Regions from separate parts of the Acidovorax sp. NN32 genome, predicted to be linked through region 4. Evidence: predicted binding sites of a transcription regulator. Region 4 holds the regulator's gene; each other region holds the start of a gene.

Region 1 (7,662 bases), 410 kb from region 4:
CGCAGACCACCAGCCCGCTTCAAAGCGGTGGGGCCCGGCCAGCAGTCGCAGCAGGCCGTGGTGGCAGGGGCGGTTGCCCTGCACCGCCAGCCGCCGGGGCGGGTTCAGCAGCCAGGTGGGCAGCAGCAGGGCATCGGGGGCTGCATCCAGCGCCGTCTTGGCAACACTGACGGAGGCATTCCGGGCTGCAGCGTGCTTTGCGGCCGCCGCCGTCACGCGCAGCACCTCGGCCGCCGGGCGCCACTGCTGCATGCATTCGGGGCGGTGGTCGGCCTGCAGCACCGGGGCCTGCACATGGTCTGCTCCCAGGCGGGCTGACAGGCGCTCCAGCAACTGGTGTAAAGCCTCGCCCTGGGCGCCAGCAGGGTCTGCGCCGCCCAGATGGTCAGGCGGCAGCAGGCTCGCACTGCGGTGTGGCAGCGGGGCCGCCTCCAGCAAACGCAGCGTGATCTGATTGACCGGCGCGGCCAGCGTGGTGCGCGCCAGATTTTCAGACAACAGGCGCCGCAGATGCCCCATGTCCTGCGTGGCCTGCGCCGTGCGCACCTGCAGCGCCTGCGTGGGGGCGATGGCCACACCATCGATGCGCCGCAGGTCATGGCGCCAGGCCAGCTCCAGGCCCAGCACGCCCTGCTGCCGCGCTTGCAGCCAGCCTTGCAAGGCCGTGAGGCAGCGGCTGGCGCTCCAGAGCAGCGCATCGGCCGACTCTGCCAGCGCAGGCAACTCGCCCGTCAGCACAAACTGCTCGGGCAGCTCCAGCCAGGCGTGGGCCTCGGGGGCATCTCCCAGGGCCTGGTCCAGCACCCGCAGCACCGCCGCACCAAAACGCCGCGACACCCCGGCGCGGGGCAGCGCCCGCAGTGCCCCCCAGGTGCGGCAGCCCATGCGCTCCAGGCTGGCCACATGCGGGCGCAAGGCTGTGAGTGTGTGCAGAGGCAGGCTCAGCGGCCCCTGTGCAGGGAGAGCCTGCCCCGCCAACGCCATACGCAGCCGGGCCTGCGCCACCAGGGCGGTGGGGCCACTGCCCCAGATCACGGGTGCGCCCGTCGGCTGTGCGCCCGCCGCCGTCCCTTCCCCTGCAGGCCCACACTCGCCAGCGACCTGGGCAGCGGGGGGGGCGGAGCACCTGGCAGATGCCCCGGCCCAGGCCCAGGCCTGCAGCACCTGGGCCAGCAGCACTTCGCGCCCGCCCCACAGCCGCTCGGTGGTGGACACCTCCAGCAGCACGGCCTCTGCATCCACCAGTGCCACACGCGGGGTAAAACGCAGGGCCCACCAGCCTGCCGCAGCGGTGTGCACAACCCCTGCAGGCGGTGCGGATGCCTCATCGCACCAGGGCAATGGCAGCGCGATCCAGTGCATGCGCCCTCCCCTCTGGCCCCGCCCCCAACGGCACCAGCAGCTCCAATGAAGGGCGCATGGGCAACGCCCCCGATGCCTTGGCTGCCGCAGCAAGGCGACCTGCCACCAAGGTGCTACCAGCATCCACCTGCGCTGCACGCCGGCGCCCGGCCTGGGCCGCCAGCACCTGGGCCAGCCGGGGATGACAGCCCGGCAGATCCAGCCCTTGCGCCAGGGGCGGCCCCCGGCGCTTGAGAATGTGCACCTGCATCCCGGGGACTGTGCATACACCTCCCGGCATGGCCATCCCCTGCACCTGTAGCCGCAGCAAGGCTGGTGAGGCCTGCGCCGCAGCACTGGCCGGGCGAAACACCCATAGCAGTTGACGTTGCTGCGCTGCTGCCAGTTGCAGCCTGCGCAGGGCTGCGGACTGCACCTGCGGCAGCCAGGCCATCACGGCCAGAACCTCCCGGCAACGCAACGCCTGCTCTGCCGCCCAGAGCGCAGCGGCGGCATCGGCCCGCACCACACACAGCCGCTCGGCTGACAAGCCCTGGGCCTGCAGCGCCGGTCCAAAAGGCTCGCAAGGCGGCGCTACCACCACCACCGCCCCCGAGCGCGGGGCAGTGGCCTGTACCAGGGCAGGCAGCACCAGCTGCCATTCGTGCAGGCCCGCCAGGGGTTGCAGCACCTCGCTCAACGCCCCCACCGGCCAGCCCCCACCGGGCAACTGCGCATCCAGAGGACCATAACCGGTGGACTGCACCTGCAACTGGCCCGCACCCAATGCGTCCGCATGCCAGACACCGGGCACGGTCAATGGCAGATCGGACGCGACAACCCCCAGGGAGTGGCGTAGCGCAGGCATGGCGAAGACGAGAAGAACAATATGAATACTGTAAATATAACCAGTATTTCGAGCAGCGGGGCAACTGGCGGAGAAGACTTTGGGGTGAGGGGTTTTTGGAGGCAACGCGTCCCAGGCCCTATAAAACTGGGCCAACGCACACCACGCTCCCTACAATAGGCAGGACAAAAAAGAGAGGGTCCGTTGAATGAAAACAATCCAATCGGCAGCAGTCGCCCTGTTGCTGCTCCTGTCCGGCAACACGTTCGCGGCCTATACGCTCTACTTTTTTGAAAGCGGTGGCAATGTGGTCGCCAGTGGCAGTGGCAGCATGAATCTGGGGGCCCTCTCGCCTGCGGGCAGCGGGCCTCTGTCCCCCGGGGTCATTGCTTCGGCTGGGTTGGTCTTCACCGGCACGGCTGGCACCGTGGACGCCTACCTGGGGATATCCGGCCCACCAGCGTTCGGAGGCGGAGGCCCTGTCGGGGCGAATGCAGGATCTGGCGACATGGTGGGCCTGGACAGCACAATGCCCGGTTTCGTCTTCGCCCCGGCAGGCTACGTCTCGGGCTCTGCGCTCACGTCCTCGGCCACCTGGACTGCGACCTCGCTGGCCAGCCTGGGGCTCACACCGGGCACCTATCTCTGGACCTGGGGCACGGGCCCGACAGCGGATTCATTCACGGTCCACATCGGCATCGCGCCGCCAGCATCCATTCCGACGCTGTCTGAATGGGGGCTGCTGGTCCTCGCGGTGCTCATGGCTGGCTGGGCGATGCACCATCGGTTCTGGCAGCGAAGCCGGGTGGGCTGACCACCCTTTTCAGAGCTTCCGCACTGCCCAATCACACCAATCCGCCACCGCTGCATCCGCAGGGGTGGCGCGGTCTGCCAGCTGCGGCCAGCGGCGATAGCTGGCATTCACAATACTTTGCAGCTGCCACAGCGCCTCGCGCCCCACCAGCGCCACTTCAGCCATCCCAATAGCATCGCCCTGCAACTGGGTCATGAGTTCACCCTGCTGCCGAGGGTGTGAACCGGCCTCCAGCAAGGCTTTTTGCAAAGCCAGCAGCCGCGCATCGAGGAACACAAAGGCGCTTCCCGGCAGTGCCTTGACACTGGTTTCGGGAGGCAGTGCGGTCTTGAGCTGATCCCAGCATTCAAAAGCTTCGGCCAGCAGGTCGATCTGGCGCGAGGCATCGTTGCCCAGCGGCATGAGGGCAGATTCCCGGGCGACTTCTTCCTGCAGCAGGGGCAGGATGTGCGCCACCAGGGCCGATGGAAATTTGCGATGGTTCAGCCGCAGCACCAGCGACAGGCGCTGCGCGGGCATGTCGTCGTATTTTTCATAGAACGCCGCCACCACCTCGGCCAGCAACAGGATGCGGCCCAGAACAGAGATGTCCGCACCGGCCAGGCCACGCGGGTAGCCGCTGCCATCCATGCGCTCGTGGTGTTCCAGCACCGCCACATCCACAGCCCGGGGATAGACCTGGGTATCGCGGATCATGAGCATGGCGGTGATGGGGTGCGCCACCAGATGCTTGCGCTGAACACCAACGACCTTGTGGTCGGGATCGTCCCAGGCCGGATCCATGTGCAGCACACCCAGATCGTGCAGCAAGGCTGCTGCCGCAAGATTGGCGCAGTCGCGCTCAGCAAGACCGCTTTTGATGCCCAGGAACACGGCCACCGTCATCATCTGCAGGCTGTGTTGAAACAGCCCGGGCCGCTGATCGCGCATCACGGTGAGCTTGCAGGCCATGGATGGAGGCAAGGGCAGCGAGCGCAGCGGCGCCAGCAGCCGGGCAGCCGAGCCGAGGGCTTCTGCCAGCAGGTTGGGCAGCACCTCCTGTTCGCTCATGGCCTGCCCCGCCGCGAGCAAAGCGGGTACGTCCACGGGATTCTCGATGGACAGATGGCGGTCAATGGGCTCGCGCAGCTTGTGCTGCACCAGGCGGTCATACAGGCGGCTGTCGATGCGCGCGCCTTTTTCGACCAGCTTGATACCTTTGTCGGTGTAAATAGCTGCGTCAGCAACCACCGTGCGCCGGTCAGCCATGTCGGTCAACGCGCGCAAGTAGTGGGGGCTGTCCGAAGTGTCGATGCCCGCAGGCGCAAGGGTGTCCGTCATGCAGATAACAAAAGCTTATTCGGGACTATAGAGCGTTCTCCCCGAGGGGCATCCACTAAAAATACCCGGGCCACACACAGTCTTGAGCCAGATCAAGTCCCAGTCGCCGTCCCCCAGTGTTTCACAAGGCCGGGAGACTTCCCTGCACGCCATTCACCACCCGATTCAGCCCGTCCTGCAACCATGGTCACCATTCCGGATAAACGCTTCACTCATTGCATGCAAAAGCGGTTCAAGCCTTCTTTTCAGGCTAAAAGTTTGGGTAAACCCTGAAATTCTCTGGCGGTATTGTTTCCAATACTGGAACAGTTAGTTTGCGACTCGGTGGTTTTTCTTTGGACTTCACCCGCGTACAGTTCAACCCATCGATGAGCCGAACCCGCAAGGCGACTCACCGAACCCGGTTCAGGAATGGTTTTTTGACCCGGCTTTTTTGAGACGCTTTTTAACTTCCAAGGATTTTCATCATGAACAACACCGCCCGCTTCCTCTCCATCGCTGCCGTTGCCGCTTTCGCCTCTTTCGGCGCACAGGCTGATGAAGCCGATGCTTCGCAATTCGCTACCAAATTTGAAACCAACCGCACCCGCGCTGAAGTGCAGGCAGAAGCCGCCAGCGTTGCCCAGACCCGCTCCATCGAGCCGGCAGGCTCGCGTGTGTTGACCTACACGTCCACGGCTGACCGCGCTGCCGTGCGTGCCCAGGCTGCAGAAGCCCTGCGAGCTGGCCAGATCCCTTCGGGTGAACGTGGTTGATTCTTGTTGAATCCACGGTTCACACGTTTTCGTATTGCCAAGTACCTCGTCCCTATTTTTTGAATTTCACTGGAGTTTCACCATGAACAAGTCTGTCCGTTTCCTCTCTATCGCCGCTGTTGCCGCTTTCACTGCTTTCGGCGCCCACGCTGACGAAGCCGATGGTTCGCAATTTGCACTGAAGTTCGACACGAACCGCACCCGTGCCGAAGTGGCCGCGGAAGCCGCTACCGTGGCCCAGACCCGCAGCATCGAGCCCGCTGGTTCGCGTGTGGTGACCTACACGTCCACGGCTGACCGCGCTGCTGTGCGCGCCCAGGCTGCTGAAGCCCTGCGCACTGGCAAGATCCCTTCGGGCGAATTCAGCGCCATGTAATTCGCGCGGGAGGTACTGCGGTCGTTGTCACGGCTGCAGCCTGATGCTGAAAGCAAAAGGCCGAGGCCCCTCACGGAGCCTCGGCCTTTTTTGCGTTTGAGGAACGCCCCCAACAACGGTCAAGGAATCAGCGTCACGCCCGTTTTGGCTTGCAGAGCATCAAACGTCACGCCCGGAGCCAGTTCCACCACCTTCAGGCCTTGGGGGGTGACGTCCATCACCGCAAGGTCGGTGATGATGCGGTCGACCACGCCCACGCCCGTCAGCGGCAGCGTGCACTGGGGCAGGATCTTCAGGTCTTCGGTGCCGTCCTTCTTCTTGGCAACGTGTTCCATGAGCACGATCACGCGCTTGACACCCGCCACCAGGTCCATCGCGCCGCCCATGCCCTTGACCATCTTGCCGGGGATCATCCAGTTGGCCAGATCGCCCTTTTCGCTGACCTGCATGGCGCCCAGGATGGACAGGTTGATCTTGCCGCCACGGATCATGGCAAAGCTGTCATGGCTGCCAAAGATGGACGAGCCCTTGATGGTGGTCACGGTCTGCTTGCCAGCGTTGATCAGGTCCGCATCCACCTCATCTTCGTTGGGGAACGGGCCGATGCCGAGCATGCCGTTTTCGGACTGCAGCCACACTTCCTTGTCGGCGGGCACGAAATTGGCCACCAGCGTAGGGATGCCAATACCCAGATTCACGTAAAAGCCGTCTTCGAGCTCATGGGCGGCACGCGCCGCCATTTGGTCTTGACTCCACGACATATGTATTTCTCCAGCTTGTTCGGTGACGGCAGGCTTGTACGCCTGCTTTTCGATAAACGCAGGCTTAAACGCCCGCCTTCTCAGTGATGGTGCGCTTTTCGATGCGCTTTTCCGGGTTCGGGTTGTGCACGATGCGGTGCACATAGATGCCGGGCAGATGGATCTGGTCGGGCACCATGGCGCCGGTTTCCACCACCTCTTCCACTTCAACGATGCAGACCTTGCCGGCCATGGCAGCGGCAGGATTGAAGTTACGGGCCGTCAGACGGAACTGCAGGTTGCCCGACTTGTCGGCGCGGTGCGCCTTGACCAGCGCCACCTCGGGCACGAGCGAGCGTTCCATCACATAGGTTTCGCCGTCGAACTCGCGCAGTTCCTTGCCCTCGGCCACGATGGTGCCCACACCGGTCTTGGTAAAGAAAGCAGGAATGCCCGCGCCGCCTGCACGCAGCTTCTCGGCCAGCGTGCCCTGGGGCGTGAACTCCAGCTCCAGCTCGCCGGCAAGGTATTGGCGCTCGAACTCCTTGTTTTCGCCCACGTAGGACGAAATCATCTTCTTGATCTGGCGGGTTTCCAGCAGCTTGCCCAAGCCAAAGCCATCCACACCTGCGTTGTTGGAAATCACGGTGAGGTTCTTGACGCCGGAATCGCGCAAGGCGTCGATCAGCGCTTCAGGGATGCCACACAAACCGAAACCACCCACAGCCATGAGCTGGCCGTCTGCAACCACGCCCTTGAGGGCCTCAGCTGCGGAGGGGAATAACTTGTTCACCACGATCTCCTTGTGAATTTGGATGCGCTACGATACTACGTACCCGATTAAGTAGTATCCCGTAAAGACTTGCACTATGGACGTTGCCAATGGACGTTGATTACCGACTCGCTTTTGACATGGCCCCCGTGGGCCTGGTGCTGTCGCGCAACCGCACCATGGTCGATTGCAACCGGCATGTGTGCGAGATGTTCGGAGCCTCGCGCGAGGTGCTCATCGGTCAGTCGTTCCAGATACTTTATCCAAGCGCCGACGAATACGAGCGCCTGGGCGCGCACATGGAGCCCATCCTCAACGCCAAGGGCCACTACGCCGACAACCGCATCATGAAGCGCGCCAATGGCGAAGTCTTCTGGTGCCATGTGTCGGGCCGTGCGCTCAACCGTGAAGCGCCCCATGAATCGGGCATCTGGAGCTTTGAAGACCTGAGTTCGCAACGCCCCGTGAAGGCCGAGCTGACAGGCCGCGAACGCGAGGTGGCTGCGCGCCTCTTGGAGGGACTGACTTCCAAGGAGATCGGCCGGGCCCTGGAGATCAGCCACCGCACGGTGGAGATTTACCGGGCGCGCCTCATGCGCAAGTACAACGCGTCCACTGCGGCCGACCTAGTACACAAATTGCTCGCGGGTTGAGCCCTACTTCGGGCCGTCGATCACGTCAGCAGCTGTGCGAAAAG
Region 2 (7,662 bases), 2.1 Mb from region 4:
CGTCAACTATAGTTGACGAATGCAAGCGCCACCCGCACTCCCCTCACCCGACAACCCCGAGGCCGCGCTGGCTGCCGTAGTCGCCTTGCGGCTGATGGCCGACCGGCTGGAAGCTGCCGCCGTGGCTGCGGCGCTGGAGCAAGGGTGGTCGTGGGCACAGATTGCCCAGGCCCTGGGCGTGAGCAAGCAGGCAGCGCACAAGCGCCTGTCACCCCACATGCCCCAGGCCCCACAGCGCCCCCGTTCTTGAGAAGGAGTTATCACCATGTTTCGCCAATTGCAGCACCGCTTCCAGAGCATGCGCACCCTGAGCCGCCTGTGCACCGGCGCCGAGGCACATGCCCGCGCAAGCGGCCAAGCCGCACCGGGGGCAGAGCATTTTTTGCTGGCCGCCATCGACCTTCCCGATGGGTCGGCCCGGCGTGCGCTGGAGAGCATGGGCGTCGCACCCGCCGCCGTGCGGGATGCGATCGAGCAGCAGTACCGCGATGCGCTACGCAGCGTGGGGCTGGATGCAACCCTGCCGCAGGCGCCAGCCCTCGCGCCACCGGCCCCGGGCCTCTACCGGGCACAGCCATCGGGCCAGGAGGTCATGCAGACGCTGGCGCGCTCCCGCAAGAGCCAGGGCGGCCCCCTTCTGGGCGCCCACGTGGTAGCAGCGGTGGCCACCATGCCGCACGGCGTGGCGGCACGCACGCTGCGTGCCATGGGCATTGACGCTGACCAGCTGGTGGCAGTGGCGCAGGCCCAGGTGTCAACGGCAACAGCAACCGCAACGGGTACAGCCGACTAGCCGGGTTCAGCGCATCAACATGCCCGCCCCATCGCCGCCCGCATAGGCTTCCAGCCCAATCGCTACCACAGTGGCCACGTCATGGCCCACTTCGGCCCGGAACTCGGCCTCCGCCTGCGCCACAGCATCGCGAAACGCCTGCAGCCAGGCCAACCCCGTGGACGTAAAACACACGCGGCGGGCGCGCGCGTCCAGCGGGTCGGCCTCGCGCGTGACCAGGCCCCAGGCCTCGCACTGGTCCACCAGGTTGGCCATGGCCTGCTTGGTCATGCCCGCGCGCTGGGCCAGGTCGGTCAGTCGGTCGCCCTGCAAGGCCAGGTGCCGGGTGATGTGCACATGCGCGGCCGTCACCTGGTCGCGCGCCGCCAGGTTGGACAGCGCCAGCGGCACCTCCACGTTGTGCGCCATGAGCTGCAGCACGCGCGCGTCAAAACGCCGCATGGCGTGGCCGAAGAGGCGACCCAGGTGGGTCTGGCGCCAGCCGTCTTCGACAGGGGATGGAAGGGGCGAATCAGGCATCACCGAATTGTCAGGCAAACTGACCAAATTATCCTTGAAGACCTTGCAACAGCTCGCATAAACTACTGTTCAAGCATCCAGCCTGTGATTAACCGCAGAGCGATGCAAGCATCCAACCTGTTGTTTTTCAAGGAGTTTCTCATGGACGTCGCAGTCAAAGGCACCAACCCCGCATTGCCCGTGAACACCGAAAAGGCCAAGGCCCTGGCCGCTGCGCTCGCCCAGATCGAGAAGCAGTTTGGCAAGGGCACGATCATGCGCCTGGGTGAAGGTGAGGTGATCGAGGACATCCAGGTTGTCTCCACCGGCTCGCTGGGCCTCGATATCGCGCTGGGCGTGGGCGGCCTGCCCCGTGGCCGTGTGGTCGAGATCTATGGCCCGGAATCGTCGGGCAAGACCACGCTCACGCTGCAGGTGATTGCCGAGATGCAGAAGCTGGGCGGTACCTGCGCGTTTGTGGATGCCGAACACGCGCTGGATGTGCAGTACGCCCAGAAGCTGGGTGTGCAGCTGTCCGACCTGCTGATCAGCCAGCCCGACACCGGCGAGCAGGCGCTGGAAATCGTGGACAGCCTGGTGCGCTCCGGCGCCGTGGACCTGATCGTGGTGGACTCGGTGGCTGCGCTCACGCCCAAGGCCGAAATCGAAGGCGAGATGGGCGACGCCCTGCCCGGTCTGCAAGCCCGCCTGATGAGCCAGGCGCTGCGCAAGCTCACCGCCACGATCAAGAAGACCAACTGCATGGTCATCTTCATCAACCAGATCCGCATGAAGATCGGCGTGATGTTCGGCTCGCCCGAAACCACCACCGGCGGTAACGCGCTCAAGTTCTATGCCTCCGTGCGCCTGGATATCCGCCGCACCGGCACCATCAAGAAGGGCGACGAAGCCATCGGCAACGAAACCAAGGTCAAGGTGGTCAAGAACAAGGTGAGCCCACCCTTCAAGACGGCCGAGTTCGACATCCTGTTCGGCGAGGGCATCAGCCGCGAGGGCGAAATCATCGACATGGGCGTGACCGCCAAGATCGTGGAAAAGAGCGGTGCCTGGTACGCCTACAACGGCGAAAAAATCGGCCAGGGCCGCGACAACGCGCGTGAGTTCCTGCGCGAGAACCCCGACCTCGCCCGCGAGATCGAGAACAAGGTGCGCGAAGGCCTGGGCATTGCGCTGCTGCCTGGCGCACTGCAGGCCCCTGCCGCCACTGCGGACGAGTGAACTCCGAAGTTTCAAGCAAAATTGGCTGCTAGCGCTTGATTGGCAAGCGCTAGCAGCTATCAAATTTGAAGCAAATAGATTCATGGGGTTCACCACGCTCTCGCTCAAGGGCCGGGCCCTGCGCCTGCTAAGCCAGCGGGAGCATTCCCGCAGCGAGCTGGCCGCCAAGCTGGCGCCCCATGCAGAGAGCCCCGAGGAGCTGGCCGCCCTGCTGGACCTGCTGGTGGAGCAGGACTGGCTGAGCGACCAGCGCGCGGCCCAATCCCTGGTGCACCGCCGTGGCCCCCGCCTGGGTGCAGCCCGCCTCGTTCGGGAACTGCGCAACCGGGGAGTGGCCGATGAGCTGGTGCGCGAGGCCACGGCCCCGCTGCTGACCACCGAGGTGCAGCGTGCCCGAGAGGTATGGCAGCGCAAGTTTGGCCAGGTGCCGCTGGACATGAAAGAACGCTCGCGCCAGGTCCGCTTCCTGATGGCACGCGGCTTCACGATGCATGCCATCCAGAAAGCCATTGGTGGCGATACGGACGGCGACACGAATGACGAGGACCCTGGCGGCGCCACCTGACCCAACCGGGCAGCGTCCACAGACCAGGCCCGGTCAGCGCTGTGTTGTCAACTCTGCAGAGGTACTGCTGGCTGAGGGTGCCGCAAGCACCTCGGGTGGCAAGGGTACCCACCGGGCATCCAGGCCATTGGGGTCCACCACATACACGATGGCCTGGCCCGAGCCTCGGTCGCTCAGGATGCCCGTGATCCATGGGGCATGTGCGGACACGCTGCCCGGCACAGGGTGCACGCTGTCCTGCGACACCACGCCCACCAGACGCTCCACCAACAGCACCACCGGGCGGCCCTGGCTCTTGACCACGACCGCCACGGCCCGCCGAGGGTCGGCCAATGCAGACAGGCCCGCAATGCGGCAGGCGTCATAGGCGGGCGCCATGCGGGTGCCGCCTTCGTGGGCAATCTCCAGCATGCCGGCCAGCTGCGCCGGGCCCGGCACCTGCACCAGGCGCGCGGCCGACATGGCCTGCTGCACGTGCATGCTGTCAATGGCCAGCAGCAGGGCGCCACAGGCCACCACACCATAGCGGCGCACATTGCCGCCCGCCCCCTGCACAGATGACTGCGGCAAGGCCAGGGCACCGCCGCTGACCACGGCAGGCTGCACGGGCATCAGCAATACGGAGTACACGGGTTCCCGGTATCCATCGTCGCGCTTGAATTCCCGGTATCCGGTGCTGACCGCCACACCCGCCAGATAGTCCCGCCCTTGCCAGTGCACGCGCTGCGCGGTGGCGGGCAGGACAGACGCAGTCGCCGCAGAGGAAGTTCTTGCGCCCTGCCCGGGCTGCCGCCCTGCGGCGGCGGGTGGCACTGCGGCCCGTGCGATATCTGCCACAAAAGGCAGCACAGGTTGGGCACCGCCCAGAGCGGCATCCGGGCCATCCTCGTCAGCGCTGGCCAGCACGCGTCCCTGCGCATCGGTGAAGAAGCCGCGCATGCCCTGGCCCTGCGGCAGTGCGTCGCGCAGCATGGCCTTCAGCTCGGTGGCGCAGTTGAAAGCCAGCGCGATGCCGCCCACCACCGGGCCGCCCGGCGCAGCGCGCAGCGCGGCGCAGTACACATAGGCGGGCAGCCCATCGGCCAGCGCCTGCGGCTGCATGGGCGACACGGCGTAGGCCTGCGAACCTTGCAAGGCCAGGGTGCGCCGGACCAGGTCGGCATCCAGCTGCAGGTCGGCGGGCAGCGTGGCGGCATCGCAGGACACGGCCACCACGCGCCCCTGGCGGTCAAACAGCGCCACGCGCCGGTACACCGTGTAGAGGCTGTTGAGGTGCGCGAGGATCTGTGCCGCGCGCTGTGCTGCAGCGGCTGATTGCCCGGGCACGCCCCGCGCCTGGATGTCACCCAGCGCATGGGCCAGTTCTTCGGACAGCGCCCACCAGCGGCAGTCGTTGGCACGTTCGTAGAGGTTGCGGTCCATGATGCGGACCGCCAGGCCGGCATGTGCCTTCATCTCGGCGCGGCGCCCTGCCAGCAGCAGTCCGCGCAGTTCCTGGATGGCACCGTCGAAGACGGCAATGGTGTCCTTGCCCGTGCGCCCGATCTGGTCAAACACGGCATGGATCGACGAGCCTGCACTCACCGCCGATTCGGCCACCTTGCCATTCCAGATCACGCGGGTAAGCCCTTCTTCGATGGCGCGGGCGCGTTCCACAATGGCGCGCAGCATGGGATCGTCCACCTCCATGCGCGCTGCCTCAGCCGTCGCCTGCGCGCCACCGCCCCCTGCAGACTCCTGCATACCTTGCTCGCCCTTGAACGCCGCATCCAGCCGCACCAGCGCCACCGCCCGCCAGGGCAGGCCTTGGTACCCCTGATAGCCCCGGGTGGTGCGCGCCTGCGCCAGGTAGTCGTGGCCCCGGTGGGTGCAGGGGCGGGCGTCAAGCGACTGCAGAGAGCCAGTGGCCAGGACCTCGCCCACCGAGAATTCAGCGGGCTTGCTGGACGCAATGACACGGTCACTGCCATCCACGAGCAGCAGCGCCACGCGGTCCTCGGGGTCGCGCAGGTCGGCAAAGATCGACTCCAGCTCGGAATGGAGTCCAAAGCGCAGCACCACGGCCCCGCAGGCGCGCCCCTGCGCCGATACAACGCGGTGCACATACAGCAGCAGATCGCCTTCGCCGGGATACCAGCCCGAGGCACCGTAGTGCTCGCCATAACCGGACCTGTCCATCGCACCCCGCCACCAGGAGGGCTCCTGCACAACCAAGGCCTCAGTCACCTGCCGGTCTTGCAGGCCCAGCAACGGATGGGCACAGGCATCCAGCAGCAGGATGTCGTCATAGACGGTGTATTTGGCGCGGTACTCTTGCAACCGCTGGCGCAGCAGCGTGGCGGCATCGGGGTCGCCTTGGACTGCCGCAGCCTCCACAAAAGCCACCAGCGGTCCATCGGTGGCGATGAAGCCGACATCGGCCGTGCGCTCGAAAAGGTTGCGCACCAGAATATCGATGGCCACCTGGGCGCGGGACGCCAGGTCGCCCATGCGGTTGCTCAGGTGGGTGGTGGCAATGTGCTCCACCATCTCCTGCGCCAGCGTGGCGAATGCGGTGCGCGTCTGGTCCAGGGTATGCAGGAAACCCGCCGCCTCGCCCGGGCACACGATGCGTGCAGTGGTGTCGATGACCTCCCAGCGAAGATCCAGGCGCTGCAACGCAGCTTCGAGCTTCTGCAGCGACCGCATCTGCGGCGCCACGATGTCATAAGACAGTGGAAAACCCATCAGCCCCCCCCAAACATACGGCGTGCGCCAGTGGGCCTGGCGTGGTCAGCGGTCTGGAATCAGCTTAAACGATTCCGCCAGGGAGGCCCATAGAAAAAACGCGCCAGGTCTGGCGCGTCGAAAACCTGCCGGGCAGACAGGAGGGTGGGGAAACCCGTAGCGGTTCAGAGACCGAGCATCAGCTGCAGGTTCTGCACTGCGGCGCCGCTGGCACCTTTGCCCAGGTTGTCCAGGCGCGCAATGACCACGGCCTGCCGGTATTGCTCGTTGGCAAACACGCGCAGCTCCAGCTTGTTGGTGTCGGTCAGCGTGTCGGCGGCGAGCTTCAAATCATCGGTGGGCGGCAGTACGCTGACCCACTGCTCGGGCGTGTTGGTGCGGCTGTAGTGACCGGCCAGCGCGTCGTGCAGGTCGCTGGCCTTGGGGGCTCCGGGCAGCAGGTCCAGGTGCAGGGGCAACTGCACCAGCATGCCCTGGCGGAAGTTGCCCACGGCGGGGATGAACACCGGGCGGCGTGTGAGGCCGGTGTAGCGCAGGATTTCGGGGATGTGCTTGTGCGTCAGGCCCAGGGCGTAGGCCTCATACGGCGCTGCAGTGCCTGCCTCGTACGCTTCGATCATGGTGCGGCCGCCGCCGGAATAGCCCGACACCGAAGGCAGGCTCAAAGGGTAGTCCGCAGGGATCAGGCCAGCGTCCACCAGCGGGCGCAGCATGGCAATCGCGCCCGTGGCGTAGCAGCCGGGGTTAGAGACACGGGTGGCGTCGCGCACCGCCTGCGCCTGCGATGCAGCGAGTTCTGGAAACCCGTACACCCAGCCATCGGCCGTGCGGTGGGCCGTGCTGGCGTCGATCACCTTGACCTTGCGGCCCGAGGTGCGCTCGATCTCGTCCACCATGGCCACGGTGTCGCGCGCTGCATCGTCGTGAAGACACAGCACCACCAGGTCCACCCCCGCGATCAGGTCGCTCTTGGCGACCGGGTCTTTGCGCAACTCGGGCGCAATGCTGACCAGCTCGATCTGCGGCATGGCCTGCAGGCGCTCGCGGATCTGCAGGCCCGTGGTACCGGCTTCGCCATCGATAAAGACTTTGGACATGGAGGTGCTCCTGCAAAAAGGCGGCAGCGGCTGCCGGAATAGAAAAGAGAAAAAGGGGGGATGGGAAGGCTACCAGCCCAGCCCAGGGTGTAAGTTAGGCACAAGGATGGTGCGTTGCAACATGATACAGTCGCGGGTTGCCATGTCCCAAGCCCGCGGCCAGACATCTGTTCATGGTAAACGGGTAACTACCACCCTTCCCTGAGAGAGACCTCATGAAGATTCACGAATACCAAGGCAAGGAAATCTTGCGCAATTTTGGTGTGCCCGTTCCGCGTGGCATTCCCGCATTCACGGTGCAAGAAGCCGTTGAAGCAGCCCAGAAGCTCGGCGGCCCCGTGTGGGTGGTCAAGGCCCAGATCCACGCCGGTGGCCGTGGCAAGGGCGGCGGCGTGAAGGTTGCCAAGACCATTGACGACGTGAAGGCACGCGCCAGCGACATCCTGGGCATGCAGCTGGTCACGCACCAGACGGGCGCTGAGGGCCAGAAGGTTCGCCGCCTGTACATCGAAGACGGTGCCGACATCAAGAACGAACTGTATGTGTCGCTGGTCACCGACCGCGCCACGCAAAAGGTCGCCCTGATCGCTTCGAGCGAAGGCGGCATGGACATCGAGGAAGTGGCCCACTCCACGCCCGAGAAGATCATCACCGAGATGATCGACCCGCTGACCGGCATCACCGAAGCGCAGAGCCGCAAAGTGGCAGCAGCCATCGGCCTGACCGGTGCTTCCATCGACCAG
Region 3 (7,662 bases), 720 kb from region 4:
AGTCGAGCAGCTTGCCCAGGGTCGAGCGGATGAAATCCTGCGGCAGCTTGGCGCGGTTTTCGGCCCAGTCGGTTTCCATGATGCCCACGTTGGCGTCTGCCTGCGCCAGGTTGAAGCCGCTTTCCTGCCAGAAGTCGCGCACGGGTTCCCAGAGCTTGTCGGCCGGGCGGTTGACCACCAGCCAGCGCTGGTTGCCGTCGCGCTCGATGCGCACGTCGCCCAGTTGCAGGGCTGCGGCGTTGGCGGTGCCCGATGGCTGAGCAGCCTGGCCGGCCTGCATGGCGGCGGCCGAGACGGCGCCGCCTGGGACGTTGTAGCGTGAATCACGCGACAGCTGGGTCAGGTCTGGTGGGACTTCCAGGGTCGAGCCTTTGGTCGCGCTCTTGTAGTCAATCTTGTCGCCCTCCAGGGCGGCACAGGCAGACAGGGCCATGGCAAGGGCCAGCAGGCTCAGGCGGGTGGTAGCAGCTTTCACGCGGAAATCCTTGGAGAGTGTCTCGGGGAGCGGGCGCAGCCCGGATTAGATCAGGCCGCTGGTGCGCAGTGCAGATTCGACCACAGCCTCGTTGCTGGTGGTCAGCGGCGTCATGGGCAGGCGCATCGTGCCACCGCACAGGCCCATGCGGGCCATGGCCCACTTGACCGGGATGGGGTTGGCTTCGACAAACAGGTTCTTGTGCACCGGCATCAGCTTGAACTGGATTTCCATGGCCCGGCGTGCATCGCCCGCCAGGGCAGCCACACACAGTTCGTGCATGAGGCGCGGGGCGACGTTGGCGGTCACGCTGATGTTGCCGTGGCCTCCGCACAGCATCAGCGCCACAGCGGTCGGGTCGTCGCCCGAATACACACCAAAGCCCTTGGGCACATCGCGGATGAGCCACTGGGCGCGTTCGATATTGCCGGTGGCTTCCTTGATGCCGATGATGCCGGGCACCTGGGTCAGGCGCAGCACGGTGTCGTGTTGCATATCGGCCACCGAGCGGCCGGGCACGTTGTACAGCACGATGGGCAGGTCGCCCGTGGCTTCGGCAATCGCCTTGAAATGCTGGAACTGGCCCTCTTGCGTAGGCTTGTTGTAGTACGGCACGACCTGCAACTGGCTGTCGGCCCCCACGCCGCGCGCGAACTTGGCCAGCTCGATGGCTTCGGCGGTCGAATTGGCGCCACAGCCCGCCATGATGGGCACGCGCTTGGCAGATTGCTCCACGGCCACGCGAATGATCTCGCAATGTTCTTCGACGTTGACGGTGGGCGACTCGCCCGTGGTGCCCACCACGCCGATGCAGTCGGTGCCTTCGGCAATGTGCCAGTCGATCAGTTTGCGCAGAGCCGGGTAGTCCACGCTACCGTCCTCGTGCATGGGAGTGACGAGGGCGACGATGCTGCCGGTGAGAGCGACGGAGGAAGAGGTCATGTCCGCAGTGGTAAACGGTAAAAGAGCATTCTAACTAGCCCACATGGGCAGAAGATGTCGTGAGGGTCCCCCAGGCGGCGGGAGTTCCCGCACGGCCGTGATGCGTTGCACGAAACGGTCGGGGTTTTTTTGGAAGCCGTCTTCATAGGCCAGCGTGCGCAGGCCCGTGCAGGCGGTCAGCAGTTCTCCGGGCTGCAGCAGGAACTCCGGCCGGGCCGGGCGGCCCACGGTTTCGTTGCCGTGTGCAAAGGTCTCGTAGATCAGCACGCCGCCTGGGGCCACGCTCTCCACCAGGGTGGCCAGCAGGGGCCGCCACAGGTAGTTGGTGACCACCACGGCACCAAACTGGCGGCCTGCAAAGGGCCATGGGCCGCTCTCGATGTCGGCCAGTACCAGTTCACCCAGACCCTCGCAAGCGGCCAGGGCCTCGGCAGAGCGGTCCACCCCCACCACGGAGTGCCCCAGGCCGCGCAGCCAGCGCAGGTGGCGCCCGGCGCCGCAAGCCACGTCGAGCACCGTGCTGCCCGGCGCAATCAGGTGGGACCAGCGGCGGACCCAGTCGGAGGGAGCTTCGTTACCGTGCATGTGCTATTGAAAATATAGCTATCAGCGCTTGTCCATCAAGCGCTAGTGGCCAAAAAACTTGAAAGAGGAAGGCGCAGGCTCAGAAGCACGCCCACATCTGGTCGGCCAGCATCACCATGAAGTCCGGCACCGTGTACATGCCAAACACCGCCAGGCACAGCACCACCGCCGTGATCCAGCCAAGCCAGCGCCATACCCGTGGCACGCTGCTGCCGGGCGGGGGGGGGGATGCGCTGACGGTGGGCATGAAGAAGTGCTTTGCAGGGGATGGTCAGGCAGGTTGGGCTGCGCCGCGCTGGATGGGGCTTTCCCGGACCGGCAGGTTTACCAGCCCGGCAAAAACACCCAGGCCGATGGCGATGTACCAGACGATATCGTAGCTGCCCGTCGCGTCATACAGATAGCCCCCCAGCCACACGCCCAGGAAGCTGCCGATCTGGTGGCTGAAGAACACGAAGCCGCCCAGCATCGACAGATGCTGCACGCCAAAGATTTGCGCGATGGTGGCGTTGGTGGGCGGAATGGTAGACAGCCACAGCGTGCCCATCACCGCCGAGAACACATACACCGACAGCGGCGACAGCGGCACCAGCAAGAACACGCTGATGGCCGCAGCCCGCGCAAAGTAGATAAAAGCCAGGATGAACCGCTTGGGCATGCGCTGGCCCAGCGTGCCAGCCACATAGGTGCCCAGCACATTGAACAGGCCAATCAGCGCCAGCGCATAGCTGGCCACCTGGGGCGACAGGCCGTGGTCCTTGAGGTAGCTGGGCATGTGCACGCCGATGAACACCACCTGGAATCCACAGACGAAGTAGCCCGCCATCAACAGGTTGAAACTGGGGTAGCGGAACGCCTCGCCCAGCGCTTGCAGGATCGTCTGCTCGCGCTTGACCGGGGCCGCTCCCGCGAAGTTGGGCTCGCGCAGCCCAAAGGCCAGCGGCACGATGAGCAGCACCATCAAGGACAGCGCCAGCAGCGCCTGCTGCCAACCCAATCCGGCAATCAGCCAGCCTTCCACCGGCACCATGAGGAACTGGCCGAACGAGCCAGCCGCCGCGGCCACACCCATGGCCCAGGACCGGCGTTCGGGTGCAATCTGGCGCCCCAGCACACCGTAGATCACGGCGTAGGTGGTGCCTGCCTGGGCCGCGCCAATCAGCACGCCCGCCGTCAGCGCAAACAGCGTGGGCGTGGGCGACAGTGCCATGCCCGCCAGGCCCAGGCCGTACAGCACGGCACCGCCCATCAGCACGCGGAACGCGCCAAACCGGTCGGCCACCATGCCCGCAAAAATGCCGATCAGGCCCCAGGACAGGTTCTGGATGGCAATTGCCAGTGCGAACGACTGGCGCGTCCAGCCCATCTCCTGGGTGATGGGCAAGAGCCAGAGCCCGAAGCCGTGGCGGATGCCCATCGACAGGGTCACGATGGCCGCGCCGCAGGCCAGCACCTGGAACATGGACAGTTTGGGAGGATTCGTATGCATGCGCAGGAATGTAGCCAGATTGCGTGAAACGTGCTGATACACCGGGGACCAATACAGTTGGTAGCAGGGGCGAAGGTGGGGCTGGTTTTATATCCAGCTATTGCTGCGTTGCCGCACTACAATCCGCCCCATGTCTGCCAAACCGTCTTCTGCATCCGCCAGCGAATATTCCGAAGGCTCGATCCGCGTGCTCAAGGGCCTGGAGCCCGTCAAGCAACGCCCGGGCATGTACACCCGCACCGACAACCCCCTGCACATCGTTCAGGAGGTGCTGGACAACGCGGCCGACGAGGCGCTGGCCGGCCACGGCAAGAAGATCCGCGTCACGCTGCATGCCGACGGCTCGGTCAGCGTGGAGGACGACGGCCGGGGCATTCCGTTTGGCATGCACCCCGAGGAAAACGCCCCGGTGATCGAACTGGTGTTCACCCGCCTGCACGCGGGTGGCAAGTTCGACAAGGGCAAGGGTGGTGCCTACAGCTTCTCGGGCGGCCTGCACGGCGTGGGCGTGAGTGTGACCAACGCATTGGCCACACGGCTGGAGGCAACGAGCTACCGCGAAGGCAAGGCGGCACGCCTGGTGTTCTCGGCCGGTGATGTGATCGAGCCCCTGGTGGCCCGGCCGCTGGAGGCGGGCGAGCGCAAGCAGGGCACGTCGGTGCGCGTGTGGCCCGACGCCAAGTATTTCGAGTCGAGCGTGCTGCCCATGGGCGAGCTCACCCACCTGCTGCGCAGCAAGGCGGTGCTCATGCCGGGCGTGACGGTGCAGCTGGTGAACGAGAAAACCCGCGACACGCAAACCTGGCAGTACAAGGGCGGCCTGCGCGACTACCTCATGCAGACGCTCAACGGCGACCCGGTGATCCCGCTGTTTGAAGGCGAGGGTTTTGCCGACCGCAACAACGAAAGTTTTGCCGAAGGCGAGGGCGCATCCTGGTGTGTCGCCTTCACCGAAGACGGCCAGCCCGTGCGCGAGAGCTACGTCAACCTGATTCCCACGAGCGCGGGCGGCACGCACGAGAGCGGCCTGCGCGACGGCCTGTTCAATGCCGTCAAGAGCTTCATCGAGCTGCACAGCCTGCTGCCCAAGGGTGTGAAGCTGCTGCCCGAGGACGTGTTTGCGCGCGCCAGCTATGTGCTCAGTGCCAAGGTGCTCGACCCGCAGTTCCAGGGCCAGATCAAGGAGCGCCTGAACTCGCGCGACGCGGTGCGGCTGGTCAGCGGCTTCGTGCGCCCGGCGCTGGAGCTGTGGCTCAACCAGCATGTGGAATACGGCAAGAAGCTTGCCGAGCTGGCCATCAAGGCCGCGCAGACGCGCCAGAAGGCGGGCCAGAAGGTCGAAAAACGCAAGGGCTCGGGCGTGGCCGTGTTGCCCGGCAAGCTCACCGACTGCGAAAGCAAGGACATCGCCCACAACGAAGTCTTCCTGGTCGAGGGCGACTCGGCCGGCGGCAGCGCCAAGATGGGCCGCGACAAGGAAAGCCAGGCCATCCTGCCGCTGCGCGGCAAGGTGCTCAACACCTGGGAGGTGGAGCGCGACCGCCTGTTTGCCAACAACGAAATCCACGACATCTCGGTGGCCATCGGCGTGGACCCGCATGGCCCCAACGACACTCCGGATTTGAGCGGCCTGCGCTACGGCAAGGTCTGCATCTTGAGCGACGCCGACGTGGATGGCTCGCACATCCAGGTGCTGCTGCTCACGCTGTTCTTTCGCCACTTCCCCAAGCTCATCGAAACCGGCCACATCTATGTGGCGCGCCCGCCTCTGTTCCGCGTGGACGTGCCTGCCCGCGGCAAGAAGCCTGCGGCCAAGATGTATGCGCTGGACGACGGCGAGCTGACTGCCATCCTCGACAAGTGCTCCAAGGACGGCGTGCCCAAAGAGAAGTGCCAGATCAGCCGCTTCAAGGGCCTGGGCGAGATGAACGCCGAGCAGCTGTGGGAAACCACGCTCAACCCCGACACCCGCCGCCTGCTGCCCGTGCAGCTGGGCGACATGGACTTTGCCGCCACCGAAGGCCTCATCACCAAGCTCATGGGCAAGGGCGAAGCCGCCGCGCGCCGCGAGCTGATGGAGCTGCATGGCGATGCGGTCGAGATCGATATCTGACCGCATCGACGCGCTCCGCCCGGTGTTTGCGATAAAAATATGAATAAAAACAGTGCCCTGCGCTTGTCTGTATTGGGTTTGCTGCTATGTTTTGTGCAGCAAATGGCCCATGCGGACCTGTGGGCGCATGTGGACGAGCGTGGCGTGACGCACTTTGCGGCCGAGCAGGTCGATCCGCGCTACCAGCTGTTTTTTCGCGGCAACGACTTTGACTCCAGCCGCGATGCGCCTGCCACTGCGTTGCCCATGCCCTATGCGCTGCCCGCAGCGGGCGCGCGCCTGCTGGCCTTTTTTGACATCGCCCCCGACTACAAACGCGTCAAACACCACCTGCGCGCTGCGTCCGTCAAACACGGTGTGGACTACGAGCTGCTGCAGGCCGTGATCGCGACCGAATCCGGCTTTGACGCCACCGCCGTATCGCCCAAGGGCGCCGTGGGCCTGATGCAGGTGATGCCTGCCACTGCCAACCGCTTTGGCGTGAGCAGCGACGCCAAGCGCACGGTGGAACAAAAACTGGCCGACCCAGCGGTGAACGTGCCCACCGGCACCCGCTACCTGCGCCACCTGCTGGACCTGTTCCCCGGCCGCATGGACCTGGCCGTGGCAGCCTACAACGCCGGTGAAGGTTCGGTACAGCGCGCGGGCAACCAAATCCCCGCGTACAAGGAAACGCAGAACTATGTGCGCACCGTGCTGGGCCTGTATGCCCAGCTCAAGCCCCCTGCACCCGTGCTGGCACAGCGTGCAGCGCCTGGCCGCGTACGCATGGAGCTCTCGGGCGGTGCCACCAACAGGGGCAACCTGCCGCCCACCCGCGTCGCGCAGACACGCGACCAGAACCTGAATCAAGAACCTGTAGTTAACGAATGAGCGACCAACCGACTTTGGATTTCACCACCGCAGGCGATGACGGGGGCGACTCCCTGGGCCTGGCGGGCTATGCCCAGCGCGCCTACCTTGAATACGCACTGTCGGTCGTCAAGGGCCGCGCGTTGCCCGATGTGTGCGACGGTCTCAAGCCCGTGCAGAGGCGCATCCTGTATTCGATGGACCGAATGGGCCTGGGCTACAGCGGCCCCACGCGCAATACTGCCGCCAAGCCGGTCAAGAGCGCCCGCGTGGTGGGCGATGTGCTGGGCCGCTTCCACCCGCATGGTGACCAGTCGGCCTACGACGCGCTGGTGCGCATGGCGCAGGACTTTGCCCAGCGCTACCCGCTGATCGACGGCCAGGGCAACTTCGGCAGCCGCGATGGCGATGGCGCCGCTGCCATGCGCTACACCGAGGCGCGCCTGTCGCGCATCACCAGCCTGCTGCTCGACGAGATCGACGAAGGCACCGTGGATTTCATGCCCAACTACGACGGCAGCACCGAGGAGCCGCGCCAGTTGCCCGCCCGCCTGCCGTTTGCGTTGCTCAACGGCGCCAGCGGCATCGCCGTGGGCCTGGCCACCGAGATCCCCAGCCACAACCTGCGCGAGATCGCCGACGCCTGCATTGCACTCATCAAGACACCTTCGCTGAGCCAGGACGAGCTACTGGCCATCGTGCCCGGGCCCGACTACCCCGGCGGTGGTCAGATCATCAGCAGCCCCGGTGACATTGCCGATGCCTACCGCAGCGGCCGGGGTAGCCTCAAGGTGCGCGCACGCTGGAAGATCGAGGAACTGGCGCGTGGCCAGTGGCAACTGGTGGTGAACGAGCTGCCACCGGGCGTGAGCACGCAGCGCGTGCTCGAAGAGATCGAGGAAATCACCAACCCCAAAGTCAAGGCCGGCAAGAAGGCGCTGAGCCAGGACCAGACGCAACTGAAGGCCAGCATCCTGGCCGTGCTGGATGTCGTGCGCGACGAATCCAGCAAAGACGCCCCCGTGCGCCTGGTGTTCGAGCCCAAGACGGGCAAGACCCCGCAGCAGGAGCTGATCACCGCGCTGCTGGCGCACACCAGCCTGGAGACCTCGGCCCCGATCAACCTGACGATGGTGGGGCTCGACGGCAAGCCGGTGCAAAAGTCGCTGCGTGTGATGCTGGAAGAGTGGATCGCCTTCCGCCAGA
Region 4 (7,662 bases):
TGGACGAGCAGTTCACGACCGACAAGGCTACCGACTTCATGGCCATCCTGACGGCCATCAAGTCCAAGAACCCTGATGCCGTGTTCTACGGCGGTATGGACCCTCAAGCCGGCCCCATGCTGCGCCAGATGGAACAACTGGGCATGGGCAACGTCAAGTACTTCGGTGGTGACGGCGTCTGCACGTCTGAAATCGCCAAGCTCGCAGCGGGTGCCAAGACCCTGGGCAACGTGATCTGTGCTGAAGGCGGCTCTTCGCTGGCCAAGATGCCCGGCGGCACGGCCTGGAAGGCCAAGTACGACGCCAAGTACCCCAACCAGTTCCAGGTCTACAGCCCCTACACCTACGACGCCACGTTCCTGTTGGTGGACGCTATGAAGCGCGCCAACTCCGTGGACCCCAAGGTGTATGTGAACGAACTGGCCAAGTCCAACTTCAAGGGTGTGACCTCCACCATCGCTTTTGAACCCAATGGCGAAATGAAGAACCCCGCCATCACTCTGTACGTCTACAAGGACGGCAAGAAGACCCCTCTGTAATCGGAGTGGTCTCGCTCTTCAAGGTCTTTTTGGCTTTGGAGAGCTCCAAACAAAAGGGCTTCCTTTGGGAAGCCCTTTTTTTGTTGTTCAAATGCAGCTAGGTGGGGTGAGCAGGTTGTTCTGCTTGGCTGCTCAATGCCCAGGAGCTGGAGCTTGTTGAAGACTCGGGCGATGACCAAAACCGGCGCTAGGCGCAGCAGAAGGTGCAATCGTACTGAGGTCAGGAGCTTCCAGTCTTGTTGCTTCCCGCAATAGCGAGGATGGATGTACCCGATTTTTGCGCCAGATTAACGCCGCACCTGCAGTGCGCCTGGATTCACGATGTTGGTGGGAGTGCCTTTGATGAAATTCACCACATTGTCGAATGCTGCACCAAAATAAAGCTCATAGCTGTCTTGCTCGACATAGCCAATGTGGGGCGTGCAAATGCAGTTCTCCAGCCGCAGCAGGGCATGGCCCTGAAGGATGGGTTCGCTCTCGAATACGTCGACTGCGGCCATGCCGGGGCGGCCCCGGTTCAGGGCTGCAATCAGGGCATCGGTCTCAATCAGCTCAGCACGCGAAGTGTTAACCAGCAGGGAGGTGGGCTTCATGCAAGACAGATCTTCGAGTGAGACGATGCCGCGCGTTTCGTCGTTGAGCCGAAGGTGGAGCGAGATCACATCGCATTGCGAGAAAAACTCCTCGCGCGTGGTGGCAGCCTGGTATCCATCCGTCAAGGCCTGGGCGCGTGATGCCTCACGCCCCCAAATGCGGACGTTCATTCCAAAAGCACGCCCGTAGCCCGCCACCAATTGGCCAATGCGGCCATAACCCCAGATACCCAGCGTTTTGCCCCGCAGCACGCTGCCAAGGCCAAAGTTGGGAGGCATGGACGCCGTCTTCAGCCCTGATTGTTGCCAGGCGCCATGCTTGAGGTTGGAGATGTACTGCGGCAGTCGGCGCATTGCGGCCATGACAAGCGCCCACGTCAGCTCTGCGGGGGCCACGGGTGAGCCTATGCCTTCTGCCACTGCAATCCCACGTTCCGTACAGGCAGCTACATCAATGTGACTGCCGATCTTGCCGGTTTGCGCGATGAGCTTGAGACGGGGAAGTTTCTCCACCAGTTGACGGGTGATCTGGGTGCGCTCCCGCACAAGCACGATGATGTCAGCGTCTTTGAGGCGGACGGACAGCTGGCCCAGCCCCTTGACGGTGTTGGTGTAGACCTTGGCGGTGTACGCGTCGAGCCGGGATGCGCAGTGGAGCTTGCGGACTGCGTCCTGGTAGTCGTCGAGGATCACAATGTTCATCCCGACATTGTGCCTTGGCCACGCCGGTCGTTTCATACCGGACCGCCCCCTGGCACAGGAAAGGATGGGGCTTTTGGTGACGGAGTGTTGGCGACCTCGACAAGCGCCGTCCACAGCGATCAGGCGGCATCCTCCATATACAAAGCAGTCAATGGATCGCTGGGTGGTGCATGCCTTGGGCTCAACAGGCTTGCAGCGCCGCCTCGGATGCAGCCAGGCGGTCCAGCTCGGCGCACACATCGGCCATGCGGCCGGCGATCACCAGTCGGCCTGAGCCGCCCGATGTGGGGAGCCTGCGCAGGACCTTGGCAGCCCTGCAGCCTGAGCCGTCTGCCAATCTGGATGATCCACAGGCAACGCGGGTAGCGGCAGGCGGCGGTATGAACGCCCGGGCATCGGTATTGGTGGCCACAAACCGCGTGGTGGCTCCGGTGGGTGGTGTCTGGGGGCTGACCGTAAAGGGCCAGTTGCCTCGCGGTGGACGTTGGCTGGGGATGTTGGATGGATGGCGGGGTTTGTCAGTGCCTGCTGATCCGCGCCTGCGGCCCAGGTCCGCGTCATCGGGATGGGGGCGGGGCGCTGGCAGGTCTGCTGCAGACGGCTCCTTGAAGGTGTGGAGCCAGTGGGTCAGGGTACGCAGAGTGCTGGAGAGCGCAGAAAAGGTGGTCAAGGCAATTCCCATGTGAAAACTCCGAAGGTCGGGGGTTGGACATAGGCAGGATTGCAAAGTAAACCGGCACCGCAGGGCTGGCGTACTGGTTTTACCAGTGCGCCAAACGCCCGCCACCTGCAGCGCGGCAGCTAACGAACTAATTCATGAGTGAATGCGATGGAGCGCTGTGGCTACATCAACATGGTGTTGCGGATGAGGCCGACGGCCAGCCCTTCGATCTCAAAGGGTTCGCCGGGCTGCACCACTATGACCGGGTAATCCGGGTTCTCGGGCAGCAGTTCGATGGCAGTCGCAGTACGGCGCAGGCGCTTGACCGTCACATCGTCTCCCAGGCGGGCCACGATGATCTGGCCGTTGCGGGCTTCGCGGGTGGACTGCACAGCCAGCAGATCGCCATCCATGATTCCGGCATCGCGCATCGACATACCGCGCACTTTGAGCAGGTAATCGGGTTTGTGATGGAACAGGCTGTTTTCCACACTGTAGGTTTGATCAACGTGTTCCTGCGCGAGAATGGGCGACCCTGCCGCCACACGTCCCACCAGGGGTAGCACCAGTTGTGAGAGTCCGGGAATCGGCAGGCTGAACTGGTTGCCGCGCGCTGCATTGATGGAGCGCACGGTGTCACCGCGCAACCGGATGCCACGGGATGTGCCACTGACCAGCTCGATCACGCCTTTGCGCGCCAGCGCCTGGAGATGTTCTTCTGCCGCGTTGGCCGACTTGAACCCCAGTTCGGCAGCGATCTCTGCACGGGTGGGCGGCGCCCCGGTGCGTGCAATGGCCGTCTGGATGAGATCCAGAATTTGTTGCTGGCGGGCAGTGAGTTTCGGGTTGTCGAGCATGGTGGTTTCCGGTGGAGGCGGCTACAGTGATGGACAACTGTTTTTTAATCCAGTAACTGTATTTTTCACCAGTTTTTCGGAGTACGCAAGTGAGTGGGCAAAAAATTGTGGTTTTGGGCACCGGAGGGACCATTGCAGGCACGTCCGCGCAGGCTGGCGACAACATCGGCTACACCGCTGCGCAGGTAGGGGTCGGGCAGCTGCTTGCAGCTGTTCCCGGATTGCAGCAGGCCGCGCGGGGCGTGCTGGTGGCGGAGCAGGTGGCCCAGATCGACAGCAAGGACATGGATGGCCAGGTGTGGCAGGCGCTGGCGCTGCGCTGTGCGCACCACCTGGAAGATCCCGAGGTGCGTGGTGTAGTCATTACCCACGGAACCGACACGCTGGAAGAGACGGCGTGGTTTCTGCACGAAGTGCTGGACACCCGCGCGAAACCCGTGGTGCTGACCTGTGCCATGCGCCCGGCCACGGCGCTCACGCCCGATGGGCCTCAGAATCTTCTGGATGCTGTTGCTGTGGCGGTCACGCCCGGCGCACGGGGTGTGCTGGCGGTCGCCGCTGGCGAAATTCATGGGGCACGGCAGGTTCAGAAGGTGCACCCCTACCGGGTGAATGCGTTCAACTCGGGCGAGGCCGGGCCTTTGGGTTGGGTGGAGGAGGGGGCTGTCCGCCTTGTGCAGGATTGGCCCCTGGCGCCTGGTGTTCGGGCATTGAATGCTATTGAAAATGTAGTGAATGCCGCAGCCTGGCCCCGCGTGGAAGTGGTCATCAGCCACGCTGGCGCATCGGGAACCATGGTGGACGCACTGGTGCGAGATGGGGTCCAGGGGCTGGTGGTGGCCTGCACCGGCAATGGCACCATCCACCATGCTCTGGAGGCCGCATTGCTGCGTGCCCAGGAGGCGGGTGTGCGCGTGGTGCGGACCACACGTTGCTCCGAGGGGCAGGTGCTGCCCAAGCCGGGGGACGCATTACCGGACTCCAAAGGGCTATCCCCCTTGAAGGCCAGGATCTCGCTGATGCTCGAACTGCTGCACTGAGCAACAAGGCCGCTCCGATGTTTTTTGCAGCTCTTAAGTCCCATGCGTGGGCCTACCCCGCGCTGGAGGTGGTGCACATCGTAGGCATTGCCTTGCTGCTGGGCAACTTGGTCTTGCTGGAGTTGCGGGTGTTTGGCCGTGGGGCGGCGCTGCCCGTCAAGGATTTGGCGCGGCTCAGCCTGTCGCTGGCATTGTGTGGTTTTGGCCTGGCGGCGGCGTCGGGCCTCTTGATGTTTGCCACACAGCCTGCCGAACTGCTCGCCAGCCGCGCATTCACCTTGAAGATGCTGCTGTTAATGCTTGCAGGTTGCAACGCCGCGTGGTTCCATGGGCGGGGTTCCCTGGCTCGCCTGGATGCTCTGGCGCGGGTACAGATGCTGGGTTCCACCGTGATCTGGCTGGCTGTGGTGGTGTGTGGCCGCTGGATTGCTTACCTCTGATCAGACATGACAAGGAGAGAACCGATGAGCCTGCAACGCCGCCACGTGCTCCTGGCCGCCACGGCCATTCCCTGGGGCGCGCGTGCCCACCATGGGTGGAGCAGTTTTGACCCCGACCGTCCCATCTACCTGGAAGGCACCGTGCGCAAAGTGCGCTGGCAAAATCCACACGCCGAGCTGGAGCTGGAGACACCTGCCGAGCTGAAGCTGCCTGCGGATCTGGCCCAGCGTGCGGTGCCTGCGCAGGCGTCCCCCGTGGATGGCAAGGCCTTGCTGGCCAAGACGGTTTTGCCTACCCGCAAAGACCGCCACTGGGAGGTGGAGCTGGCGCCCCTGACCCGCATGCAGGCCTGGCAGGTGCAGGAGATCAAACCCGGCACTGCGGTATCGGTGGTGGGCTTTACCCTGCGCGAAGAGAAGGGCGACGCGGTGCTGCGGGCGGAATACCTGTTTGTGGATGGCAAAGCCTACGGCTTACGCTCCAGCCCAGCCTGAGCCATCGGTATGGCCCGGGGATAGCCATGCGAAAGACCTGAAACTGTTCCCTGCACCGCATAAAAAAGCGACGCCCTGCTGCCATGGCGTCGCTGGTTGCAAGGGGCGATAGGCTCGTGCCTTAACTGGCCAGTGCCTGCAGTGCGCGTGCCGTGATCTCGTCCACGCTGCCCGTGCCGCTGATGGCGCGATACTTGGGGGCCAGCTCGGGTTCGGCCTGGGCCCAGTTGCTGTAGTAGTCCACCAGCGGACGCGTCTGGTCGCTGTAGACCTGCAGGCGCTTCTTGACGGTTTCTTCCTTGTCGTCTTCGCGCTGGATCAGCTCTTCGCCCGTCACGTCGTCCTTGCCTTCCACCTTGGGCGGGTTGAACTTGACATGGTAGGTGCGGCCGCTGGCGGGGTGCGAGCGGCGGCCGCTCATGCGTTCGATGATGGCGTCAAAGGGCACATCGATTTCGAGCACGTAGTCGAGCTTGACGCCCGCTGCCTTCATGGCATCGGCCTGGGGAATGGTGCGGGGGAAGCCGTCGAACAGGAAACCGTTGGCGCAGTCTGCTTGCGTGATGCGCTCCTTGACGAGACCGATGATGATGTCGTCACTGACCAGGGCGCCGGAATCCATCACCGCCTTGGCCTGCAGGCCCAGAGGGGTGCCGGCCTTGACGGCTGCGCGCAGCATGTCACCGGTGGAGATCTGGGGGATGCCGTACTTCTGGCAGATGAACGTGGCTTGCGTGCCCTTTCCGGCGCCAGGCGCGCCCAACAAAATCAGTCTCATGGAAGTCCTCGAAGGTTAGAAATCGGTTGGCGCCGCTGGCGGGGACGTTCGAAGGGCGCCTGAAGCCGTTCTGTGCGCCCGGGATGCGGTGCTCTCGTTGCGGTCGAGGATAGCATGCGACTCCCTTGCGCTGACTTACATGCTGCACCGGGTTGGGCAGGGGTGTCGCAGGGAGGATAGCCGGGGCATTCGGCGGACCGGCGCGGCGCGCGCCACCGGCCCGCTCCTCATCGGAAAAGGCGGCGAACCCGTTCCAGGTCTTCGGGCGTATCCACGCCCGGGCCAGGGGCCGCTTTGGCCAGGTGAACCGCAATGCGGTGGCCGTGCCACAGCGCGCGCAGTTGCTCCAGCGCTTCCACCGCCTCGGTGGGGGCGGGTGTCAGGGCAGGAAATTGGCGCAGAAAGCCCGCACGATAGCTGTAGATGCCCACATGCCGCAGTGGCGCGAACCCCGCCAGGGCTGCTACACCGGGTGCCGCCGCCTCGGCCGCACCTTGCCACCAGGCCAATCCCATATGGTCCCGCGCAAAAGGGATGGGCGCGCGGCTGAAGTAGTGGGCCAGGCCACGCGCGTCCAGCACCACTTTCACCACGTTGGGGTTGGTGTAGTCGGCCAGTGACGCCATGGCGTGGGCTGCGGTGCCCATGCTGGCCTCCGGCCGGGTGGGCAGGAGGGCTGCCACAGCGTCGATGAGGCCCGGGTCTATCAAAGGTTCATCGCCTTGCACGTTGACGACCACGTCGTCCCCGTCCAGGCCCAGCTGGGTACAGGCTTCGGCCAGGCGGTCGCTGCCGCTGGGGTGGTCGGCGCGGGTCAGTATCGCTTGTACGCCATGGGCGGCGCAGGCCTGCAGGATGCGAGGGTCATCGGCTGCCACCACCACGCAGGCTGCTGCACTTTGGGCGGCACGCTGGGCCACGCGCACCACCATGGGCAGGCCAGCGATATCGGCCAGGGGTTTGTCGGGCAGGCGGCTGGATGCCATGCGCGCTGGGATCAGCACCGTGAAGCGACCGCTCGCGGTCGCAACGCCTGGCGTGCCGGGATCCGTTGCTGCGCTCACTGCTCCAGTTCCTCATCGGTGAGTGTGCGGGCTTCATTTTCGAGCAGCACCGGGATGCCGTCCCGCACCGGATAGGCCAGGCGAGCGCTGCGGGAGACCAGTTCCTGGGCATCGCGGTCGTAGGTCAGCGGGCCTTTGGTGACGGGGCAGACCAGCAGTTCAAGCAGTTTGGGATCCATGGTGACAGCGCTTTCCAGGAGGTTCGTTCGGGCAGGCAAGGATGATAGCGGCGGCCCGGGCGGTGAATCGTTAATGCCTGTGGACGCCCAAGGCCAGCAGGCGCACATCCAGCGCTGCGAAAAAGGCCGGGTCGATGTGCAATTGCAGGGGCACGGCCAGCGCGTCCGGGTGGTGTTGCCAGAGCTTGACAGCGTCTTTTTCGGTGCAAATTAGCGGGTGGCGCTTGTCAGGTGAGCGGTTCCAGCTATCAAAATCATAGTGATCTGGTAAGGCTTCCGTGTGTGCCAGCTGCAGCGCCTCAGCCTGCAGCATG

The links. The regulator LexA, encoded in region 4, represses DNA repair genes until DNA is damaged. The targets are predictions, from matches to a motif close to ACTGTATNNNNATACAGT.
Region 1: a site for LexA is predicted at 2,237-2,254, ahead of imuA (translesion DNA synthesis-associated protein ImuA). Genes of this name have one in related genera too.
Region 2: a site for LexA is predicted at 1,377-1,394, ahead of recA (recombinase RecA). Genes of this name have one in related genera too.
Region 3: a site for LexA is predicted at 3,572-3,589, ahead of ACT89O_RS17145 (DNA topoisomerase IV subunit B). Genes of this name have one in related genera too.

The regions. Positions count from the first base shown of each region.
Region 1 covers NZ_CP199679.1:2,593,637-2,601,298, reverse strand. The annotation lists gene ACT89O_RS12190 (Y-family DNA polymerase) at 1-1,362, opposite strand, end outside; gene imuA (translesion DNA synthesis-associated protein ImuA) at 1,325-2,209, opposite strand; gene ACT89O_RS12180 (IPTL-CTERM sorting domain-containing protein) at 2,397-3,002, shown strand; gene ACT89O_RS12175 (HD-GYP domain-containing protein) at 3,012-4,322, opposite strand; gene ACT89O_RS12170 (DUF4148 domain-containing protein) at 4,790-5,077, shown strand; gene ACT89O_RS12165 (DUF4148 domain-containing protein) at 5,160-5,453, shown strand; gene ACT89O_RS12160 (CoA transferase subunit B) at 5,573-6,214, opposite strand; gene ACT89O_RS12155 (CoA transferase subunit A) at 6,279-6,986, opposite strand; gene ACT89O_RS12150 (LuxR C-terminal-related transcriptional regulator) at 7,076-7,618, shown strand; gene ACT89O_RS12145 (carboxymuconolactone decarboxylase family protein) at 7,622-7,662, opposite strand, start outside.
Region 2 covers NZ_CP199679.1:5,084,452-5,092,113, forward strand. The annotation lists gene ACT89O_RS23565 (helix-turn-helix domain-containing protein) at 20-250, shown strand; gene ACT89O_RS23570 (Clp protease N-terminal domain-containing protein) at 266-793, shown strand; gene ACT89O_RS23575 (MarR family winged helix-turn-helix transcriptional regulator) at 800-1,312, opposite strand; gene recA (recombinase RecA) at 1,454-2,530, shown strand; gene recX (recombination regulator RecX) at 2,613-3,095, shown strand; gene ACT89O_RS23590 (chemotaxis protein CheW) at 3,129-5,822, opposite strand; gene argC (N-acetyl-gamma-glutamyl-phosphate reductase) at 5,987-6,919, opposite strand; gene sucC (ADP-forming succinate--CoA ligase subunit beta) at 7,135-7,662, shown strand, end outside.
Region 3 covers NZ_CP199679.1:3,721,753-3,729,414, reverse strand. The annotation lists gene bamC (NlpB/DapX family lipoprotein) at 1-475, opposite strand, end outside; gene dapA (4-hydroxy-tetrahydrodipicolinate synthase) at 521-1,417, opposite strand; gene ACT89O_RS17160 (class I SAM-dependent methyltransferase) at 1,448-2,002, opposite strand; gene ACT89O_RS17155 (hypothetical protein) at 2,082-2,249, opposite strand; gene ACT89O_RS17150 (MFS transporter) at 2,274-3,491, opposite strand; gene ACT89O_RS17145 (DNA topoisomerase IV subunit B) at 3,622-5,604, shown strand; gene ACT89O_RS17140 (lytic transglycosylase domain-containing protein) at 5,644-6,477, shown strand; gene parC (DNA topoisomerase IV subunit A) at 6,474-7,662, shown strand, end outside.
Region 4 covers NZ_CP199679.1:3,003,240-3,010,901, reverse strand. The annotation lists gene ACT89O_RS14035 (branched-chain amino acid ABC transporter substrate-binding protein) at 1-539, shown strand, start outside; gene ACT89O_RS14030 (D-2-hydroxyacid dehydrogenase family protein) at 827-1,834, opposite strand; gene ACT89O_RS14025 (hypothetical protein) at 2,016-2,504, opposite strand; gene lexA (transcriptional repressor LexA) at 2,678-3,352, opposite strand; gene ACT89O_RS14015 (asparaginase) at 3,442-4,392, shown strand; gene ACT89O_RS14010 (hypothetical protein) at 4,410-4,832, shown strand; gene ACT89O_RS14005 (DUF6152 family protein) at 4,857-5,327, shown strand; gene adk (adenylate kinase) at 5,449-6,105, opposite strand; gene kdsB (3-deoxy-manno-octulosonate cytidylyltransferase) at 6,333-7,169, opposite strand; gene ACT89O_RS13990 (Trm112 family protein) at 7,166-7,348, opposite strand; gene lpxK (tetraacyldisaccharide 4'-kinase) at 7,419-7,662, opposite strand, start outside.